Pseudolabrys taiwanensis: one gene and its partner. The protein of the gene in region 1 interacts with the protein of each later gene in a pairwise test. Links are inferred from orthologs where the notes say so. Each region holds a gene or a part of one and is shown in the gene's direction. Other genes may lie near its edges.

Region 1 (10,238 bases):
AATCCGCTCCTCCCGCTAAATCCGAAACGACCGAAGCCAAGGCGCCCGCCGCACCGGCGCCCAACCAAGAGCAGAAGGCGCCTGAAGCGCCCCTCGTCAAAGCCGCCGCCGATCCCAGCATTCCCGAAGGCACCGAGATGGTCACCATGACCATGCGCGAAGCCTTGCGCGACGCGATGGCCGAGGAGATGCGGCGCGACAAGGACGTCTTCGTGATGGGCGAAGAGGTCGCCGAATATCAGGGCGCCTACAAGGTGACCCAGGGCCTGTTGCAGGAGTTCAGCGCCGCGCGCGTGATCGACACGCCGATCACCGAGCAGGGCTTTGCCGGTCTCGGCGTCGGCGCCGCGCTTGCCGGCCTCAAGCCGATCGTCGAGTTCATGACGTTCAACTTCGCCATGCAGGCGATCGATCAGATCATCAACTCGGCGGCCAAGACTCTGTACATGTCCGGCGGTCAGATGGGCTGCTCGATCGTGTTCCGCGGCCCGAACGGTCCGGCCGCGCGTGTGGCCGCGCAGCACAGTCAGGATTACTCATCCTGGTATTCACACATCCCCGGCTTGAAGGTGGTGTCGCCATCGACCGCCGCCGACGCCAAGGGGCTGCTTAAGGCCGCGATCCGCGATCCGAACCCGGTGATCTTCCTGGAGAACGAGCTTCTCTACGGCCATTCGTCGCCGGTGCCGAAGCTCGATGACTTCGTGCTGCCGATCGGCAAGGCCAAGATCGCGCGTCCGGGCAAGGACGTGACCATCATCTCCTGGTCCATGGGCATGAGTTACGCGCTCAAGGCGGCCGAGGAGCTGGCGGGCCAGGGCATCGACGCCGAGGTGATCGACCTGCGCACGCTCAAGCCGATGGATACGGAAACGATCGTCGAGTCGGTGAAGAAGACCGGCCGCGCCGTAACGGTGGAAGAGGGCTGGGCCCAGTCCGGCGTCGGCGCCGAGATCGCCGCGCGCCTCATGGAGAACGCCTTCGACTATCTCGATGCGCCGGTCGCGCGCGTGTCGGGCAAGGAGGTGCCGATGCCTTACGCCGCCAATCTCGAAAAGCTCGCGCTGCCGTCCGCCGCCGAGGTGGTCGAAGCAGCCAAAGCCGTCTGCTACCGGTAACCGTCGCCCATGCCCACTAACATTCTCATGCCCGCGCTGTCGCCCACGATGGAAAAGGGAAACCTTGCCAAGTGGCTGAAGAAGGAAGGCGACAAGGTCAAATCCGGCGACGTGATCGCCGAGATCGAGACCGACAAGGCGACGATGGAATACGAGGCGGTGGACGAAGGCACCATCGCCAAGATCGTGGTGCCGGAAGGCACGCAGGACGTCGCCGTGAACGCGGTCATCGCCGTGCTCGCTGCCGACGGCGAGGATGTGAAGGCCGCGGCGTCGTCAGGAGCTGCTGCGGCCAAGCCGCAGGCGGCTGCTGCTCCCGCAGCGGCCGCTCCCAAGTCCGTTGAAGCCAAGCCTGCTGAAGCCAAGCCCGCGCCTGCGGCACCGGTGGCTGCGGCTGCCGCACCGCAAGCGGCGGCGCCGAAGCCCACCACGACTGGCCGCGTTTTCGCTTCGCCGCTGGCGCGCCGGCTCGCCAAGGACGCGGGCATCGATCTGTCGCGGGTCGACGGCTCGGGTCCGCATGGCCGTGTGGTTGCGCGCGACATCGAAGAGGCAAAGTCCGGCAAGGGCCTGCGCGCCGCGCCCGTTGCTGGCGCAGCGGCGGCACCTGCCGCCGGCGCTCCGGCACCGGCCCTGTCCGACACCCAGATCCGCGCGCTGTACGAAGAAGGCTCCTACGACTTCGTGCCGCATGACGGCATGCGTCGCACGATCGCACAGCGGCTCACCGCCGCGACGCAGTCGATGCCGACCTTCTACCTCACTATCGACTGCGACATCGGCAAGCTCACCGCCGCGCGCGAGGAGATCAACGCGTCGGCGCCCAAGGGCGCGGACGGCAAGCCGTTGTTCAAGCTTTCGGTCAATGACTTCGTCATCAAGGCGCTGGCGCTTGCCCTGCAACGGATTCCGGAGGCCAACGTCTCCTGGGCCGAGAGCGGCATGCTCAAGCACAAGCATTCCGACATCGGCGTCGCTGTGGCGCTGCCGGGCGGCCTGATCACGCCGATCATCCATAAGGCCGAAACCTTGTCGCTGTCGGCCATCTCCAATGCGATGCGCGATCTCGCCGCGCGGGCGCGGGCGCGCAAGCTCAAGCCGAACGAGTACCAGGGTGGCACGTCGTCGGTGTCGAACCTCGGCATGTACGGCATCAAGGACTTCACCGCGGTGATCAATCCGCCGCAGGCGTCGATCCTGGCGGTCGGCACCGGCGAGGAGCGGGCGGTGGTGCGGGGCGGCCAGATCGTGCCGGCGACCATCATGTCCTGCACTTTGTCGTGCGATCACCGCGCCATCGACGGCGCGCTGGGCGCCGAGCTGATCACCGCGTTCAAGACCTTGATCGAAAACCCGGTGATGATGGTGGTGTGAGCTTTCTTACCCTCTCCCCTTGAGGGAGAGGGTGGCTGAGCGCCGCAGGCGCGAAGCCGGGTGAGGGGTGCTTAGTTCGTCACGCGATAGCAGGACCCCTCACCCGGCTCCTCGCTTCGCTCGGAGCCACCCTCTCCCTCAAGGGGAGAGGGGAAAGAGAAGAAGCATGGCCGACACATCTTTCGACATCATCATCATCGGCGCCGGTCCCGGCGGTTACGTCACCGCCATCCGCGCCGCGCAACTCGGTTTCAAGGTCGCGGTGGTGGAGCGCCAATTCCTCGGCGGCATCTGCAACAACTGGGGCTGCATTCCGACCAAGGCGCTGCTGCGCTCGGCCGAGATCTATCACTACATGACGCATGCCAAGGACTACGGCCTGGCGGCGGAGAACGTGAAAGCCGATCCGGCGGCGGTGATCGCCCGCTCGCGCGGCGTCGTGAACCGGCTCAATACCGGCGTCGGCTTCCTGTTCAAGAAGAACAAGATCACCACGATCAAGGGCGAGGCGGTGATCGACGCGCCGGGCAAGATCACGGTGAAAAACTACGACTCGCCGCTCGTGAACATGCCGAAGGACGCGCTCGGCGCCGGCACCTATCAGGCCAAGCACATCATTGTCGCCACCGGCGCGCGGCCGCGCACGCTGCCGGGCCTCGAGCCGGACGGCAAGCTGGTCTGGACCTATTTCGACGCGCTCGCCGCCACCAAGTTTCCGAAGTCGCTGCTGGTGGTCGGCTCCGGCGCCATCGGCATCGAATTCGCCTCGTTCTATCGCACCATGGGTGCCGAGGTGACCGTGGTCGAGGTGCTGCCGCAGATCCTGCCGGTGGAGGATGCCGAGATCGCCGGCGTCGCCCGCAAGCAGTTCGAGAAGCAGGGCATGAAGATCATCGCCGGCGCGAAGGTCACCAAGCTCGACAAGAAGGCCGACAGCGTCACCGCCACCATCGAGGCGGACGGCAAGACGCAGCAGATCACGGTCGATCGCGTCATCGCCGCGGTCGGCGTCGTCGGCAATGTCGAGAACCTCGGCCTGGAGAAGCTCGGCGTGAAGACCGAGCGCGGCACCATCAAGATCGACGACTTCTGCAAGACCAACGTGCCGGGCATCTACGCCATTGGCGACGTCGCGGGCCCGCCGATGCTGGCGCACAAGGCCGAGCACGAAGGCATCATCTGCGTCGAAGCCATCAAGGGCCTGCATCCGCACCCGATGGACAAGCTGAAGATCCCGGGCTGCACCTATTGCCATCCGCAGATCGCCTCGGTCGGGCTCACCGAGGCCAAGGCGAAGGAGGGCGGCCGCGACATTCGCGTCGGCCGCTTCCCGTTCGTCGGCAACGGCAAGGCGATCGCGCAGGGCGAGGATCAAGGCCTGGTCAAGGTCATCTTCGACAAGAAGACCGGCCAGCTCCTCGGCGCGCATATGGTCGGTTCGGAGGTCACCGAGCTCATTCAGGGCTTCGTCGTGGCGATGAATCTCGAGACGACCGAAGAAGAATTGATGCACACGATCTTCCCCCATCCGACGATTTCGGAGACGATGAAGGAAGCGGTGCTGGATGCTTATGGGCGCGTGCTGAACATGTAGCTTTGCTGCGTCATGCCCGGCCTTGCGCCGGGCATCCACGTCTTAGGGCATCGCTGCAAGGTAAGGCGTGGATGGCCGGGACAAGCCCGGCCATGACGATGCGGAAAGGACTGGAAGACACATGGCCAAGTTCGACAGCATTCTCGACACCGTCGGCCGCACGCCGGTCGTCAAGATCAACAAGCTGGCTCCGGCCGGAGTCAATCTCTACGTCAAGGTCGAGGCCTTCAACCCGCTCGGCTCGGTGAAGGATCGTCTCGCGCTCGGCGTTATCGAGGCGGCGGAGAAGTCGGGCGAGCTCAAGCCCGGCATGACGGTGGTGGAAGCGACCTCCGGCAACACCGGCATCGGTCTTGCCATGGTCTGCGCCGCCAAGGGCTATCCGCTGGTCATCACCATGGCGGAAAGCTTCTCGGTCGAGCGCCGCAAGCTGATGCGCTTCCTCGGCGCCAAGGTGGTGCTGACCCCGGCGGCCGAGCGTGCCTTCGGCATGGTCAACAAGGCGCAGGAACTGGCCAAGACGCATGGCTGGTTCATGACGCGCCAGTTCGAGAACGAAGCCAATCCGGACATGCACGAGCGCACCACGGGGCGCGAGATCGTCGACGATTTCGCCGGCGAGCGGCTCGATTACTGGGTCACCGGCTTCGGCACCGGCGGCACGCTGACCGGCGTCTCGCGCGTGCTGCGCAAGGAGCGGCCCGAGACCAAGATCATCGTCTGCGAGCCGTCCGACGCGCCGATGCTCGCCTCCGGCGTCGCGCAGGAGCGCAATGCCGACGGCACGCCGGCCAAGCCCCATCCTGCCTTCAAGCCGCATCCGATGCAGGGCTGGAGCCCGGACTTCATCCCGCGCATCACCGGCGAAGCCGTCGACGCGAAGGCGTTCGACAAGCTTCTGTCGATCGCCGGCCCCGAGGCGATGAAGTGCGCCAAGGCGTTGGCGCAGCAGGAAGGCATCTTCGTCGGCATCACCTCCGGCGCGACCTTTGCCGGCGCGCTGGAAGTCGCGAGACAGGCCGAGCCTGGCTCGACCATCCTGTGCATGCTGCCCGACACGGGCGAGCGCTATCTGTCGACGCCGCTGTTCGGCGATGTCGGCGCTGACATGTCGGAAGACGAGCTGAAGATTTCCAATTCGACGCCGAGCAACCGCCTGCCGCCGAAGGCGTAAAAGGGGGGCATTATGGGCATTATCGCTTGGATTATCGTCGGGCTCGTCGCCGGCTGGCTGGCGCATATCATTCTCGGCGGCCGCGGCGGCCTGTTCGGCAATCTTGCCGTCGGCCTGATCGGGGCCATCGTCGCGGGCGCCATTCTGCCGCGGCTCAACATCATGATCCGGCCCGACTTCATCGGCAACCTGATCAGTGCCACCATCGGCGCGGTGGTTTTCCTGTTCATCTGGCGCGCGATCCGGCGCGCCTGAACTCACGCCTCGTCCGCAGCCTTGTCGACGACCTTGGGCCGCGCCAGCCGCGCGGCCAGATGATCGTGCGTGAGCTGCCAGCTCTTGCGCACCAGTTGCTCGGTCACCATGCGCGCGGCGTCCGGATCGGCGCGGCGAATGGCTGCCAGCATCTCACGATTGTCGGCGATCGACGCGGCGATGATGTCGGTCGTTTCCCGGTAGGCGTAATAGCGATAGCGCAGCGCCTGCTTGTTGACGCTGTCGAGCAGCCGCCGCAGCACCGGATTGCCGCAGTTGTTATGCAGGACGTCGGTGAGGGCGGCGTTCGCCCAGAACGCGGCCTCGGCATCGTGGCGCTGATGCGCGGCCTCCATGCGGTCGATCGTGTCCTGCAAGGCGCTCAGCGTTGCCGCCTCCGCGGCGGCGGCGACATTCGCGGCGGCCAGGCCTTCGAGCGGCACACGGCAAGTGCAGATCGCGTCCAGATTCTCCAGCGATAGCGGCGTGACGATGCCGCCGCGACGCGGCGAGCGCGCGACGAGCCCATCCGATTCGAGCGCCCGAAGTGCCTCGCGAACAGGCGAGCGGCTGACGCCGTAACGGGCGCTGACCTCTTCTTCACCGATGCGGCTGCCCGGTTCGCGGCGCAACAGGATGATCTCGGCCTCCAGCCGCTGCACGATTTCCGCTCCCAGCGACGGAGGTTGGGCGAAGTCGGTTGCAAGAAGGTCGGCCTTCAACAGGGTCATGGTTTTAGCAGGGCTACAATTTGTGCAGGGCCGCCCGTTGTGGCCGGACCGGTCTTGGATACAATCGACAATATACAGGAGCGGACCCGCCGCCGGCAAATGTGAGGTGTCCCTGATGACGAATGCACCGCTTCCCCCGGTCCAGTTGCCCATCGTCGATTTCGGCGGCGGGCTGTCCGACCCCGGCCGGCACGGCGCCATCGCCAAGGCGATCGACGACGCCTTCCGCGGCGTTGGCTTCTGCTACTTCGTCAATACCGGCGTGCCGCAGGCGCTGATGGACCGGCTGTTCGCGGCCTCGAAGCGCTTCCACGCGCTGCCGCAGGAGCGCAAGGCCGCGCTCGCCATCAACGAATTCCACCGCGGCTATATGGCGCCCAACACCTCGCTGATCGAAACCTCGTCGGTGGCCAAGGTGACGCGGCCGAACTACAGCGAGTCCTTCATGCACATGCATGAGGTGCCGGAAAACGATCCGCGCTTCGGCTCGCCGCTGAACGGCCCGAACCAGTGGCCGTCCGAATTGCCGGATTTCCGCGTCGACGTCGAAGCTTACGTCGGGGCGCTGAACGCCTTCGGCGTTGCGTTGTTGCGTGTGATCGCCATCGCGCTCGATCTGCCGCCCGATGCGCTCGAACCTTACTTCAAGCATCCGACGACCTTCCTGCGGCTGCTGCACTACCCGCCGCAGCCGCCGACCGCCGACAACGAAACCTTCGGCTCGGCGCCGCACACCGATTACGGCTTCCTCACCATCCTGATGCAGGACATGTCGGGTGGTCTGGCGGTGCGCAACACCGACGGCACCTGGCTGCAGGCGACGCCGATTCCCGGCAGCTATGTCGTCAACGTCGGCGACATGCTCGCGCGCTGGACCAACGGTCGCTGGCAGTCGACGCCGCATCTCGTGCGCAACGTGTCGGGTGGCGACCGTTATTCCTGCCCGTTCTTCTTCGATCCCGACATGGATGCCGTCATCGGCGCGCTGCCGAGCTGCGTCGGGCCGAACAATCCGCCGCGCTTCCCGCCCGTGCGTTACGGCGACTATCTGATGGAGCGGCTGAACCGGAATTACGACTACCGCAAAAAAGCAAGCTGACCGCCGAACGGTCTGGCGCGAGGACGCGTGAAGGCAGGCAATCAAACAAAAACAGGGGACTGTGACATGTTTCAGTTGACGCGCCGGGGACTGATCGCGGGACTGGCTGGCACTGCTGCTTTAGGAAGTTTCGGTCGCGCGGCTTACGCCGACACCACGCCTTACGTCATCAATACCTATGGCGGCCGCTGGGAAAAGTTTTGGCGCTCGCAACTGCTGCCCAATTTCGAAAAGACCGCCGGGCGTCCGACCAAGCTTGATATCGGCCTCGGCAACAGCTGGGTCACGACGTTCCGCGCCGCCGGCAAGGAGAAGCCGCCGTTCGATGTGCTGATGACCAACGAACGCTACGCCGTCATGTTGCGCGCCGAAGGATTCTTCGCGCCGATGCCGGCCGGTAAGGTCGCCAATCTCGCCGACGTGTATCCGATCGCGCGCTACAAGGACGACGCGGCGGTCACCGGCATCGTCTCGCCGATCGGCATCGCCTATCGCACCGATCTCGTCAAAACGCCGCCGAAGGCGTGGCGCGATCTGTGGGATCCGAAATACAAGGGGCAACTCGGCTTCTATTCGGTCAACAACTCGCTCGCCGTGATGTTCCTGATGCTGGCCGGCAAGATGTTCGGCAAGGATCAGTACGATATCGATACCGGCCTCAAGAAGATCGCCGAGCTCAGGCCGTTCCCGCAGGTCGACTTCAGCGGGGCGATGGCTCCGCTCCTGACGCAGGGGCAGGTCGCCGTCGCGCCGATCGACTTCGCCGAAGCCGTCGCCTTGCAGAAGAAGGGCGTGCCGATCGGCACCGTGGTGCCTGAAGATGGCGTGCTGATGTTCGATCAGAGCTTCAATGTCGCGGCTAACGCCGCCGACAAGGAGGCTTCTTATAAGTACATCGACTATATGCTGAGCCCCGAGGTGCAGTTGCTGTTGGCGAAGGAGTTTTTCACCGCGCCGACCAACCGCAAGGTGAAAGTGCCCGACGAGCTCAAGGAAGCCATCCCGGTATCCGGCGACGACATTTCCAAGATCGTCACGTTCGACTGGGACTTCGTCGCCAAGAACCGGCAGGTTATGCTCGACCGCTGGGCCAAGGAGCTCTGAGCGGACGCTCGCGGCGAAACAGCATGGCGCATCTTAACATCGCCGGCCTGCGCAAGGCGCACGGTCCGGTGCAGGTGATCGCCGGAGTCGATCTGGCGGTCGCCTCCGGCGAGTTCTTCACGTTGCTGGGCCCAAGCGGCTGCGGCAAGACGACGACTTTGCGTTGCGTCGCCGGTTTCATTGCGCCGGACGCGGGCGACATCCAGGTGGATGGCAGCAGCGTCCTCGCCGTGCCGCCGGAGCGGCGCGACTTCGGCGTGGTCTTTCAGAACTATGCGTTGTTTCCGCACCTGACCGTCGCGGAGAATGTCGGCTACGGCCTGCAAGCCAGGCGCATTCGCGGCGAGGAGGCGCGCCGCCGCGTCGGCGAAGCACTCGCGATGGTGCAGCTCTTCGGCCTCAAGGACCGGTTGCCGCGCGAATTGAGCGGCGGCCAGCAGCAGCGTGTCGCGCTCGCCCGCGCGATCGTCATAAGGCCGCGGCTGTTGCTGCTCGACGAGCCGCTTGCCAATCTCGATGCCAAGCTGCGGCATGAGCTGCGCTGGCTGATCCGCGACGTGCAGCGTGCGCAAGGCATCACGGCCATTTACGTGACTCACGATCACGCCGAGGCGATGTCGTTGTCGGACCGCATCGCGGTCATGCGGCAGGGCCAGATCGCGCAGATCGGCACGCCGCGCGAGATCTATCAGCGGCCGACTGAAACCTATGTGGCGGCCTTCACCGGCGAGACCAATACGCTCGCCGCAAAGGTGATCGGCGAGATCGGGCCAGGCCGCTACCGCGTCATGGTCGCAGGCAGCGAGTTGATTGCCGGCGGCCCGCCAGGACTTGCCACCGGCACCGAGCGCCGGCTGCTGGCGCGGCCGGAAAGCCTGTCGCTTGCCGCGGCCGGGAAGGGCGGTTTCGCGGTTCGCGTTGAGGCGGTCGTCTATGTCGGCGCCGGGCTGCGCTGCGAAATGGTGACCGAACAGCGGGAGAAGCTGGTGCTGCAACTGCCGGTGCAGACCGAGGTCGCCGTCGGCAGCGCGCTGACGCTGACGATCGATCCCGAGCAGGCGTGGCTGATGGCGGAGGATGCGGCATGAGCGCGCATCGGCGGGAAGGTTTCCGATGAGGTCGCCCTGGCGCACAGCCCTGATCGGCGCGCCGGTGCTGGCGTTGCTGTTCGTGTTCTTCGTGCTCCCTTATGGCGAGATGGTCGCCATGAGCTTTCGCGCGACGGCGAGCGGTGCGCCTTATGGCGAAGCCTGGACCCTTGCCAATTACGGCAAGGTGATCGGCGATCCTTTCTTCCTGTCGGTGCTGTCGCGGACGCTCGGCCTCGGCGCGCTCATCACCGGTCTGACGCTCGTTCTGTCCTATCCCCTTGCGATGCACCTTTCGCGCGTCAGCGATCGCTGGCACGTGGTGTTCTACGCCTTCGTCGTGTCGCCGCTCCTGGTCGGCGTGCTGGTGCGCAATTTCGGTTGGATGATCGTCGTCTCATTCGAAGGTCCGCTCAATCAGGTGCTGCTTGCGCTCGGGCTGATCGACCGTCCGCTGCGCCTTCTGTTCAATCTGCCGATCGTGGCGGTGGCGCTGGTGCACGTCTTCGTGCCGTTCATGGTGCTGCCGATTGCGAATGCGCTCGGGGCGGTCGAGCCCGCGCTCTATGACGCATCGGCTTCGCTCGGCGCACGTGGCTGGGAGACCTTCCTTCGCGTGACGCTGCCGCTCAGCCTGCCGGGCGTGCTCGCCGGCGTGATCCTCGTCTTCGTGCTGTCGATCAGCGCCTTCGTCACGCCGG
Region 2 (10,233 bases), 470 kb from region 1 along the record:
GTGACGAAAGAATTCGCTGCAAGGCTGCCATCCGCCACCGCAAGGTGATAAGGCTCGGCCGAACCGCTATAGGAAGATCATGCCAAGTTTCCATCACGGCGATATCGAGATCGCCTATCTCGACGAAGGCGCCGGCGATCCGATCGTGCTGGTGCATGGGTTTGCTTCCACCAAGGAAACGAACTGGGTCAGCCCCGGCTGGGTATCGACATTGACGCGCGCGGGCCGCCGCGTGATCGCGCTCGACAACCGCGGTCATGGACAATCGAGCAAGCTCTACGACCCGGCGCTCTATCACACGACCTTGCTCGCCGGCGACGTGCGCGCCTTGCTCGACCATCTCGACATCGCACGCGCCGACGTCATGGGCTATTCGATGGGCGCGCGCATCACCTCGTTCCTCGCCGTGACCTATCCGATACGCGTGCGCGCGGCGATCTTGGGCGGCCTCGGCATCCGGCTGGTCGACGGCGTCGGACTGCCGACGTCGATCGCTGAAGCGTTGGAAGCGCGGTCGCTGGACGATGTGACCGATCCGGCCGGTCGCATGTTTCGCAAGTTCGCCGAACAGACCAAATCCGATCTGCGCGCGCTCGCCGCTTGCATCCGCGGTACGCGGCAGACGCTCGATCCGGACCAGGTCGCCTCCATCAATGTCCCGGTGCTGGTGGCCGCCGGTACCAAGGACGATCTGGCCGGCTCCGCGCATGAACTCGCGGCGATGATGCCGCAAGGGCGCGCCCTCGATATCCCCGATCGCGATCACATGCTGGCCGTCGGCGATAAGGTCTACAAAGAGGGCGTCCTGGACTTCCTCAACCAGCGTCCATGAGCTCTTCAGCTCGTCTTTAGGACGACATAATTCGCACCTCCTGACCTCTCAAAATCTGTGTTAAAAGGATTATGTAGGGGTCGATGAGAGGCGTCGGAGAATATTATTCTATGGCACAGTTTCAGACGCGGTCGGCCAAGGGGCTCGACAAAGTGGACCCGGTCTGGTCGCGCATTCGCAGCGAGGCCGAAGATGTGGCGCATCGCGAGCCCGAGCTCGCCGCCTTCATCTACGAGAACATCCTTCACCACGATACGCTGGAAGCGGCGGTCACGCATCGCGTCAGTCAGCGGCTCGATCATGCCGACCTTTCCGCTGAGCACATCCGCCAAGCCTATCGCGATGCGCTCGAGGATGATCCGGCGCTTGGCGAAGCTTTTCGCGTCGACATCGTTTCCGTCTTCGACCGCGATCCGGCCACCAACCGCTTCATCGAGCCGGTGCTCTATTACAAGGGCTTCCACGCCATTCAAACGCACCGCCTCGCACACTGGCTGTTGAAGAAAGGCCGCAAGGACTTCGCGCTCTATCTGCAGAGCCGTTCGTCGGTCGTCTTCCAATGCGACATCAATCCGGCGGCGCGCATCGGCCGCGGCATCTTCCTCGATCACGCGACCGGCTTCGTGGTCGGCGAGACCGCGGTGATCGAAGACGATTGCTCGATCCTGCACGACGTGACGCTCGGCGGCACGGGCAAGGAGCACGAGGACCGTCATCCCAAGATCCGCCGTGGCGTCATGATCGGCGCCGGCGCCAAGATTCTCGGCAACATCGAAGTCGGTCACTGCGCGCGCATTGCCGCCGGTTCGGTCGTCATCAAGCCGGTACCGAACAACGTCACCGTTGCCGGTGTGCCCGCGCGGGTCGTCGGCGCGGCGGGCTGCGCAGAGCCGTCGCGGACCATGGACCAGATGCTTTACGGTATGCTCGACGGCTGATACCGCCGGGCCGCCATGCTTGCGCCGGGCGGCGCGATGAGGCAAGGAGGCGCTGCCCAGAAGCGCTAAGGAGAGCGGCAAGGTGAACGTTCAAGAAGTCAGACAACTCGACGCTTATCTGAAGAAGCTGTTCGGCAACCCGAGTATCCGGGTGGTGCCGCGCGGCGGCGAGTTGGCGGAAGTCTTCGTGGGCGAGGACGAGCTGGGCGAACTGACGGCTGAGGAAGACGAGGGCGAGCGCTCTTATAACTTCCGCATGGTCATCCAGCTCGGCCAGGATCCGTCGATCCAGCCGATCCCGGCGCTCAATGCATATTTGCGCAGCCGTTTCGACAACGACCAGATCCGCGTCGTCATGCGGCCGAAGAAGACGGACTCGCTCGAGGCTTATATCGGCGAGGAATTCCTCGGCGTGCTTTTTGTGGAGAACGAGAAGGGCCGCCGCTCTTACATCTTCGAACTGCCGATCCTCGACGTCGATCTCGCGGGCGACCTGGCGTAACGCCGGCGCATCGTCTTTTTTGTTGTCGTCATCGCCGGGCTCGCCCCGGCGATTTCGTTTTCGGGGCAGGCTTGTCGTCCGCTCGCCCCCGCGAAGGCGGGGACCCCGCGCGGACTTGCGGGGAGGAGAGTGCCTGCTGGAGTCCCGCATGCGCGGGAATGAGCGGACCGAGGCTCTTACTGATTGGTCGGCGGATGCAGCCGCGCCGTGAGTTCGTCGATGCCGCGTGCGAGCGTTTTCCAATCGTTCAGCCAATCACGCGGGAAGCGGAAGACGATGTCGGCATCGCCGATGCGTCGCTCCAACAGGCAGCCGCCTGAACTGCGCACGCCCGTGAGCGAGCAGCGCGCCATGAAATGCTCCGGCTTTTCCGACTCGAAGACCAGTTCCTCGCCTTTGTAGGGCGTGTCGTCGCGGAAGCCGCGCAGCGTGAGGCCTTCGGGGCCCGGCTGCGGCTGCGCCACCATGTAACGCGGATAGATGGTCTGCACGCGTTCCATCAGCGGCAGCGTACCGTCGACGGTTTGGATGGACACGAACAGCCGTTCGTTCGGATCGACCGGCTGGCCGTCGATCGTCTTCAGCGACGGATCCGGCGGCTTCAACGACGGCCAGAGATAGGCAAGGTCGATGCGCTCCTGCATGCCGGGCTTGCGCTGCACCGCCTGACGAATGGCCGCGGGCTCGATGTTGAACTGCACGCCGGAGACGACGATCGGCAGCGTCGGTGCGTCGAGCGCGACCGGCACCTCGGGCCAGCGCGGCCACAGGACATAGCCGACGTAGACGGCCGCCATGGCGATGACGGCGATGAGGACGAGGAGCGGCGCGGCGAGGGGATTGTGGCCGCGCTGCCGGCGGCGGGCGCGAGCGCCTGTGCGATGCGCAACGTCAGCCATTCCGGTCCCCAAACAGTCGAATTCCCATGCCGCCTCAGCGGCTTCGGCACATTGACCGGCGCTGGTTAACCATCGGTTAAGGATACGCTGGCGCGGCGCATCGCTGTGCTGCACATCTCGCGGCAGTACTGCGTTGAGGCCATGTGATGACGCCCCATACCCTCCAGTCGTTTCTTGCCCTGGCCATCGGTTTCGGCGTCGCCGGTCTGTGCTGTTCCACCTACCGATTGATCACGACACGGCTGCCGAGCTTCAGCCAGCTCAATGCCGGCGCGAGCCCCAAGACCATCGCCGCCGTGCCGCTGCTGATCTTCGCGGCGCCGTTCCTCATCATGCGCAACACGCTGCTTGGCGACCGCAGCGGGCCGGGCCGCTTTCAGTTCGTGTTTCTCGCGACCTTGATCGCCGGATTCTGGAGCCTGATGTCCGGCCAGGTGCTGGTCATGGCGTTGCAGGCCTTCATCTCCGGCTGAGGCTTTTCTCGCGCGGTTCGATCGGGCAAGGTCCGCCCGTCGAACAACGAGGGCGCGATGGCCATTTACGAACTTGACGGTGCGAAGCCGGAATTTCCGGGCGAGGGCGAATACTGGATTGCCGACAGTGCGACATTGATCGGCCGCGTGCGGCTCAAACGCGAGACGAGCGTGTGGTTCGGCGCCGTGCTGCGCGGCGACAACGAATGGATCGAACTTGGCGAGCGCTCGCAGATCCAGGACAACGCGACGCTGCACACCGATCCCGGATTTCCGATGGTGATCGGGTCGAATTGCGTCATCGGCCACAACGTCATCCTGCACGGCTGCACCATCGGCGATAACAGCCTCGTCGGCATGGGCGCGATCATGCTCAACGGCGCCAAGATCGGGCAGAACTGCCTCGTCGGCGCCGGCGCGGTGGTGACCGAAGGCAAGGAGTTTCCCGACAATTCGCTCATCGTCGGCGCGCCGGCGCGCGTCGTGCGCACGCTCGACGAGAAGGCAGCGGCGATGATCCGTAGCGGCGCCGATATCTACGTGAGGCGCTCGAAGGAATACGCCAAGGGCTTGAAGCGGATCGGCTGATCGCGCGTCCTCCCAAAGGGGTGCGGCCGGCCCTTGGGGGAGGGCCGGCCGCTCGCATCCCGGTCTGGGGACGGGGAGGGGTGGGGACGTGACCGGGCGCGATCTCTTGCTCGCTTACCGCGCCGACACGGTGGCCGGTGCGCGCGGTTCGCCGAGCGAAACCCACATGTTCGGATCGGATTGCGACTGCCGCTTCACGAAGCGGTAGCCGGTCTTGTTCCAGGCGAGGATTTCGCCTTCCTGGTTGTCGAGGATGAATTCACCGCGGTTGGTCTTGACCGTGAGCACGGCATGACCGTCGCCCTTCTTGTCGCGCACCACGGTGATGAGCAGCGCCTCGCGCGGCCAGCCCGCCTGCATCAGCATGCGCCGCTTGAGCAGCACGTAATCCTCGCAGTCGCCTTTGCCGTCGTCGGGATAATTCCAGCGCTCGACCACGCCCCAGTGATCCTGGTCGGTGATCGGCTGGATGGTCTCGTTCACCCAGGCATTGACCTTGACCATGTCGGACCAGGCTTTCGGCGTCAGCACCACATCGCGCGGCGCCGACGGCCTCGTCTCGCATTCGGGTTTGTACTCGACGCAGAACTCGACCCAGCCGATCGGCGCGCGCGTCGCTTCGCCGACGGTGGCGTAGGCCGGCCGCTCTTGCGGCACGCCGGCGCTGTTGCCGAGCGAGGCCATCCGCTCGCCGGCAAAGCCGCTGCCGGCCGGCAGCAACACTGCGATTGCCAAGGTGCTCAGTAGCGCGCAAGTATTCGCCAGTTTATTTTTTTGACGCCGTCCCATTAGTGTCCCCATCACGTCTTGACAGGGACACATTCCCACAAAGCATTTGCAGTGCCGCTAAGTAGAGTGGTCCAGTTTGAAGCGAACGAGACTAAATATCGAAGCGAATACTTGTAAAAACAAAATCGAATTTGCCTAGAATTTGAAATGATCTACTTTGAATAAAATTTTATCGATTAATATACTTGCGCCAGCAAAACATGCGCCTCCGCGATCGTTTTGGCGGTGTCGTTTACGGTTGGATGAGCGGGGAAACGGCGCGAAACCGGCGTGCGGCCGACGCGCGAAAGCGGACATGACGCGGAAAAACGCCGGCGCCGCCGCGCGCGGCGTTTACGGCGCGGTCACCGTATTATTCGCCGGTGACGTTCTCTTCGACGAAGTCGATGTGCTGCAGCCGCGTGAACTCGATCGCGAAGCCGTCCTCGATGTGACGGACGACACGGCCCTGCGTCTTGCCGATGGTGACCATGCTGCCGACCGCCGGACGCAAGTCCGGCGCGATGGCGACGGCCGCGCCCGACTGCGACAGGTCGATGATGCGGCAGCCGACATTGTTGCCGTTGGGCAGAACGAGCCGGGCCAGCGGGTTGCGCGGGCTGAAGCGGCCGTGGCGGCGATCTTCCGGCAGATTGAGGATCTGGCGGTTGGCGAGCCAGGTGAGCTGGGCGGCGAGCTTGTCGCGCTTGCGCGAGGTCGCCGCGATGCTCATGGCAAAACCGGTATCGAACACGCGGGCGATCTTGCCTTCAAGCCGGCCGAGATGGTCGACATAGGCGATGACGCGCTCGCCCGGCGTGCCGGGCACCGGCGCGATAACGGCCATGCCGCCGGGCGACATGTCGACGACCTGGCACGGGAACTCGCGCCGATCGGCGAGCATGTAGCGGCCGAGCAGATTGACCTTGACGCGTTGGTGTCGCCGGCGCTCGTCCGCCAGCGGCAAGAATTTCGGTCGTGTCGGCGCCATTGCCATTGGATGGTGGCATCATGGGAGGGTAATTCTCCCACCGCCAACCTATGGCGTCAGCGTTAACGGTCGGTTAGCCGCGTTCGCCGGGCGCGCGGCCGCCGCTGTAGACAACGAAGCCATGGCGGATCCGCGCGCTTTCCGGCGCATGCTTGAAGTGCGGCGTGATGAGGCTGTCGGCGCCCGCGCCGACGTGGCGCAGCGTCGCGAGCTCCAGCGCGATCACCGGCGTCTCGCCCAGCCAATAAGGCGGCTCGAACGGCGCCAGCACGCCCAAGGCACGGATGCGGCCATGTCCAACATGCGACAACGGCAGCAGCAGCATTTCCAGCCCAACCTCGCGGCCGTCCTCGCCACGGCCGATCAGGCCGGCGACGAAACCTTCGTTCTCGCCGGTCACCGCATGCGCGAGTTCCTCAACCGCCTTGCGGCTCGCTTCGTCCCAAAGCTCGATGAAGGCCTCGCCCTTGATCTCGCGGCAGAACAACGCGCAGACGCGCGTGCCGGCGAGGCGGAAGCGGAGCTGATCGACGAAGTCCGCCGCCAACATGAACGTGTCGCCGAGCGCATGGCGGATTTCGGCCGGGTCGATGTCGAACCGGGCCGGCGCAGGCCGGTCGCCGCGCCGCTCGGTCCAATAGTCGAACAAGCTGCGGGTCGAAGGATGCTTCATAATCGCCACCCTGTTTCGTCACGGCACAGCCGGCGCAACTTTTTGTGCCCGTTCGGGACAGTTGCGCCGCCTTCCGGCCGCGGTGGCATGAAGAGAGCAGGGCACGTGCCGCAGGCGCCGCCGCGGCCGTCCTCGCGCGAGTTAGTGTTAAAATCGCAAGCGCGTTGCGGTGCGTGTGCCGCCGTCTAAAGTCGCGTCACTCGATACGGCGTGTCTTGGACAGCACGCTCCTGGGAACGCGATACGATTGGGGCAAAAGCTCTTCGGGGAGATGAGGGGGACGTGACGCGCGCCATTCGGCGCGGCGGCACAACTGAAGGAGGGCGGTGAGCCCTCCTTCTTCTTTTTTGGACCCCGTCGCTTGCGGACCGAGGCCCAAATGGCGTAACCCGGCGCTTCCTTACCGAGTGCCGCCTCGTGCAACGCGAACCGCTCTTCAACATCCCGCCCATCGTGCTGATTACGATCGCCGTCATGGCGCTCGTGCACGTCGTGCGCACGATGCTGCTCAGCGAGACGCAGGACATCGAATTCCTGCTCACCTTCGCCTTCATTCCCGCGCGCTATGACTCGTCGATCGTGCTGGGCGGACCATTGCCCGGCGGGGCTGCGGCGGATGTGTGGACCTTCGTCACCTATTCGTTGATCCATGCCGACTGGACGCATTTCGGCGTCAACTCGATCTGGCTGCTGCCTTTCGGCACGGCGGTTGCCCGGCGCTTCGGACCCGTCCGCTTTCTCGCGTTCTTCGCGGTGACGGCCGCGGCCGGCGCGGGCATGCATCTTCTCACGCATGCCGGTGAGCAGGCGCCGATGATCGGCGCTTCCGCCGCGATCTCCGGCACGATGGCCGCCGCCATGCGCTTTGCGTTTCAGCACGGCGGTCCGCTCGGCATGCTGCGCGAAGCCGACGATGACGCTTATCGCGTGCCGGCCCTCTCGCTGGTCGGAGTCTTCAGCGATGCGCGCGTGCTGATGTTTCTCGCCGTCTGGTTCGGCATCAACATCCTGTTCGGCCTCGGCTCGATGTCGATCACCGGCGGCGATCAATCCGTCGCATGGCAAGCGCATATCGGCGGATTTCTCGCAGGTTTGATTTTATTTTCCTGGTTCGATCCGGTTTCGCGATCGGGCGATTATGGTGCAACGCGGCATTAGTCGCGTAAAATGCAGCACAGACGCGGCATCTTTGCGCTTGACGGAACAGGCGCGATGGCAGGATCGTTGCAAAGGTCCACACTCCCGAAGAGCCGCGCTGATGCGGCATCGGTCGTGAGTGTCGGATGCACGGAGGCTGCCATGAACGTGAAGTCAATCCTGGCCGCCAAGAAATCGACCTTGGGCGGCGACGTTATTGCGATCGAACCTACGGCTGATCTTGCTACAGCTGCGAAGCTTCTGGCGAAGCACCGCATCGGTGCCCTTCTGATCCGCGGACCCGGTGATCATCTCGCCGGCATTCTGTCGGAACGCGACATCGTACGAGCGGTGGCAGAGCATGGCACTGAGGCGCTCACCGTGCCCGTTGGGCAGGTGATGACGCGCAATGTCATGACGTGCGGTGAAGACGATACTTGTGCCAGCCTGATGGAGCGCATGACCGCCGGCAAATTTCGTCATCTTCCCGTGATGGCGAAGGGCAAGCTCGTCGGCATCGTGTCGATCGGCGACATCGTGAAACAACGTGTCGATGAGATCGAGCGCGACGCCGAAGCGATGCGCGATTACATCCGTACGGCGTAAGCGCGTCTATTTGGCGGAGGCCGGGCCGGACGCGGCGTGCGAGAGTGCGGCGACGGCCTCGCCGACACCTTCGAGCGCGCGCTCGGCCGCCTCGGTGCCGATCGCGATGGCGTCTTGCGCGCGATGGAAGTCGAACCAGCCGATGTTGCCAAGGCGCGGGCTGATGAGCACGTCCGGCGGATCGCCGGCAAGACGCGCACGCGTGATGCGATCCTGCATGACGTTGAACGCCTCGACCATGACGGTCGGAATGCCGGGCCGGCCACGCCGTCCGAGCACCTGACGGCGCAACGACGATTCGCGTGAGAACATATGGCGGAAGCCATTGGCCTTCGCCGTCGCTTCCGGCGCGGCCTCTTCGTCATCCGGGCCGTGGCTCGCGATGATGGTGCCGCGACCGAACAGGTCGGAGTTGAGATTGACCGCGATCACCAGACGGGCGCCGAGCGCCCGCGCCGCGGAGACCGGCACGGGATTGACCAGCGCGCCGTCGACCAGCCAGCGGCCGCCGATGCGGACCGGCGGGAAAATCCCGGGCAGGGAATAGGACGCGCGCAGCGCATCGGAAAGACGGCCGCGCGTCAGCCAGATTTCGTGACCGGTATTGAACTCGGTCGCGATGGCCGCGAAGCGAACCGGCAGATCCTCGACCCGCGTTTCCTTCAGGCCTTCCTGAAGGCGCGAGGCCAAGTGATTGCCGTTGATCAGGCCGGAGCCGGATAGGCTGATATCGAGATAGCTCAGGATGCTGCGCGCGGTGAGCGTCTTCGACCATTCATCGAGGGTGTCGAGCTGGTTGGCGGCATAGCAGCCGCCGACAACGGCGCCAATCGACGTGCCGACGATGACGTCCGGCACGATGCCGTGCTTCAGCAGCGTGCGGATCACGCCGATGTGAGCAAAACCGCGTGCGGCACCGCCGCCGAGCGCGAGCCCGATCGTTGGAGGCGCCGGAGCGGGTGCCGGCTGCGTGGTGGCCTCGGCCGCACGATCCCCGTTGCGTGCGCGCGAGAAGAATCCTTCGAAAACCAACTATGGTTCTCCCCTGACCCTTTGATCATCGGGCCGGGTTGTGTCCCGGGCAAGTCTTTCAACCGGCCATGGTGAAGACAACTGGCGGATGGGTGTGACCGAAACGTGGCGTTAAGGGTGCGGTTGCTTGATTACCGAACGATAAACTCCTGGCAGGCCACTAAGTTTCAGGCCGGACCAGCTCGAAAAGGCGGTCGACCACTGCATATTGGTGATAGCCGCAGCGGGCGATGGGCCGCATCGCGGCGGTGTCGACAAGCCCGTCAACGATGAAGCGGTCGTCGATGTGCACGCCGACGACCTGGCCGAAGGCGACGTGACAGTCCACCGGCTTACCGTCGTAAGTCTGCATCGGAACGATGTTGATCAGTTTGCACTCGAGCGCGCAGGGCGACTCGGCGACGCGCGGCGGCTTCACGATGCGCGACGGGGCGGTCGTAAGCCCGGCGCGCTCCATCTCGTTGACGCCGCGCGGCAGCGGCGCGGCCGTCTCGTTCATCTTGTCGCGCAGATCCCATGTGGCGAGATTGCAGACGAATTCGCGTGTCTCGGCGATGAAGGCGACCGAATCCTTGAAGCCCTCGGAGCCGAACATCACCAGGTTGGGGCGGCTGTTGATGCCGTTGAAGAACGAGTAGGGCGCGAGATTGATCTCGCCCTTCGCGCTCATCGAGGTGATCCAGCCGATCGGCCGCGGCGCGACGATGGCTTTGAAGGGGTCGTAGGGCAAAAGTGCGCGGTCGCGCTTTTCGGGCTCGTAGAACATCGCGTGTTGCTCCTTACGAGCTTATTGT

What was found.
Region 2: the proteins of cysK (region 1) and cysE interact in binary tests that used the Escherichia coli proteins (3 or more experiments, as listed by UniProt). The link is inferred for Pseudolabrys taiwanensis from one-to-one orthologs.

Annotation. Positions count from the first base shown.
Region 1 is NZ_CP031417.1:985,109-995,346, forward strand. The notes cover bases 3,373-6,233. They hold cysK (cysteine synthase A), read left to right. Parts: upstream 3,373-4,207; coding sequence 4,208-5,260; downstream 5,261-6,233. Other genes in these bases: lpdA (dihydrolipoyl dehydrogenase), read left to right, coding at 3,373-4,086; DW352_RS04700 (GlsB/YeaQ/YmgE family stress response membrane protein), read left to right, coding at 5,273-5,515; DW352_RS26680 (GntR family transcriptional regulator), read right to left, coding at 5,518-6,233. In the rest of the region: DW352_RS04680 (pyruvate dehydrogenase complex E1 component subunit beta), read left to right, coding at 1-1,118; DW352_RS04685 (pyruvate dehydrogenase complex dihydrolipoamide acetyltransferase), read left to right, coding at 1,128-2,492; more of lpdA, read left to right, coding at 2,659-3,372; more of DW352_RS26680, read right to left, coding at 6,234-6,399; DW352_RS04715 (isopenicillin N synthase family dioxygenase), read left to right, coding at 6,362-7,345; DW352_RS04720 (ABC transporter substrate-binding protein), read left to right, coding at 7,412-8,449; DW352_RS04725 (ABC transporter ATP-binding protein), read left to right, coding at 8,473-9,537; DW352_RS04730 (ABC transporter permease), read left to right, coding at 9,563-10,238.
Region 2 is NZ_CP031417.1:521,903-532,135, forward strand. The notes cover bases 1-2,856. They hold cysE (serine O-acetyltransferase), read left to right. Parts: upstream 1-942; coding sequence 943-1,770; downstream 1,771-2,856. Other genes in these bases: DW352_RS02375 (LysR family transcriptional regulator), read left to right, coding at 1-48; DW352_RS02380 (alpha/beta fold hydrolase), read left to right, coding at 80-832; DW352_RS27250 (DUF3126 family protein), read left to right, coding at 1,853-2,272; DW352_RS02395 (hypothetical protein), read right to left, coding at 2,449-2,856. In the rest of the region: more of DW352_RS02395, read right to left, coding at 2,857-3,171; DW352_RS02400 (DUF6949 family protein), read left to right, coding at 3,318-3,644; DW352_RS02405 (gamma carbonic anhydrase family protein), read left to right, coding at 3,702-4,232; DW352_RS02410 (transglutaminase-like cysteine peptidase), read right to left, coding at 4,347-4,916; DW352_RS02415 (PilZ domain-containing protein), read right to left, coding at 5,374-5,991; DW352_RS02420 (PAS domain-containing protein), read right to left, coding at 6,065-6,664; DW352_RS02425 (rhomboid family intramembrane serine protease), read left to right, coding at 7,082-7,822; DW352_RS02430 (CBS domain-containing protein), read left to right, coding at 7,964-8,407; DW352_RS02435 (patatin-like phospholipase family protein), read right to left, coding at 8,414-9,439; DW352_RS02440 (flavin reductase family protein), read right to left, coding at 9,600-10,205; DW352_RS02445 (nitroreductase family protein), read right to left, coding at 10,219-10,233.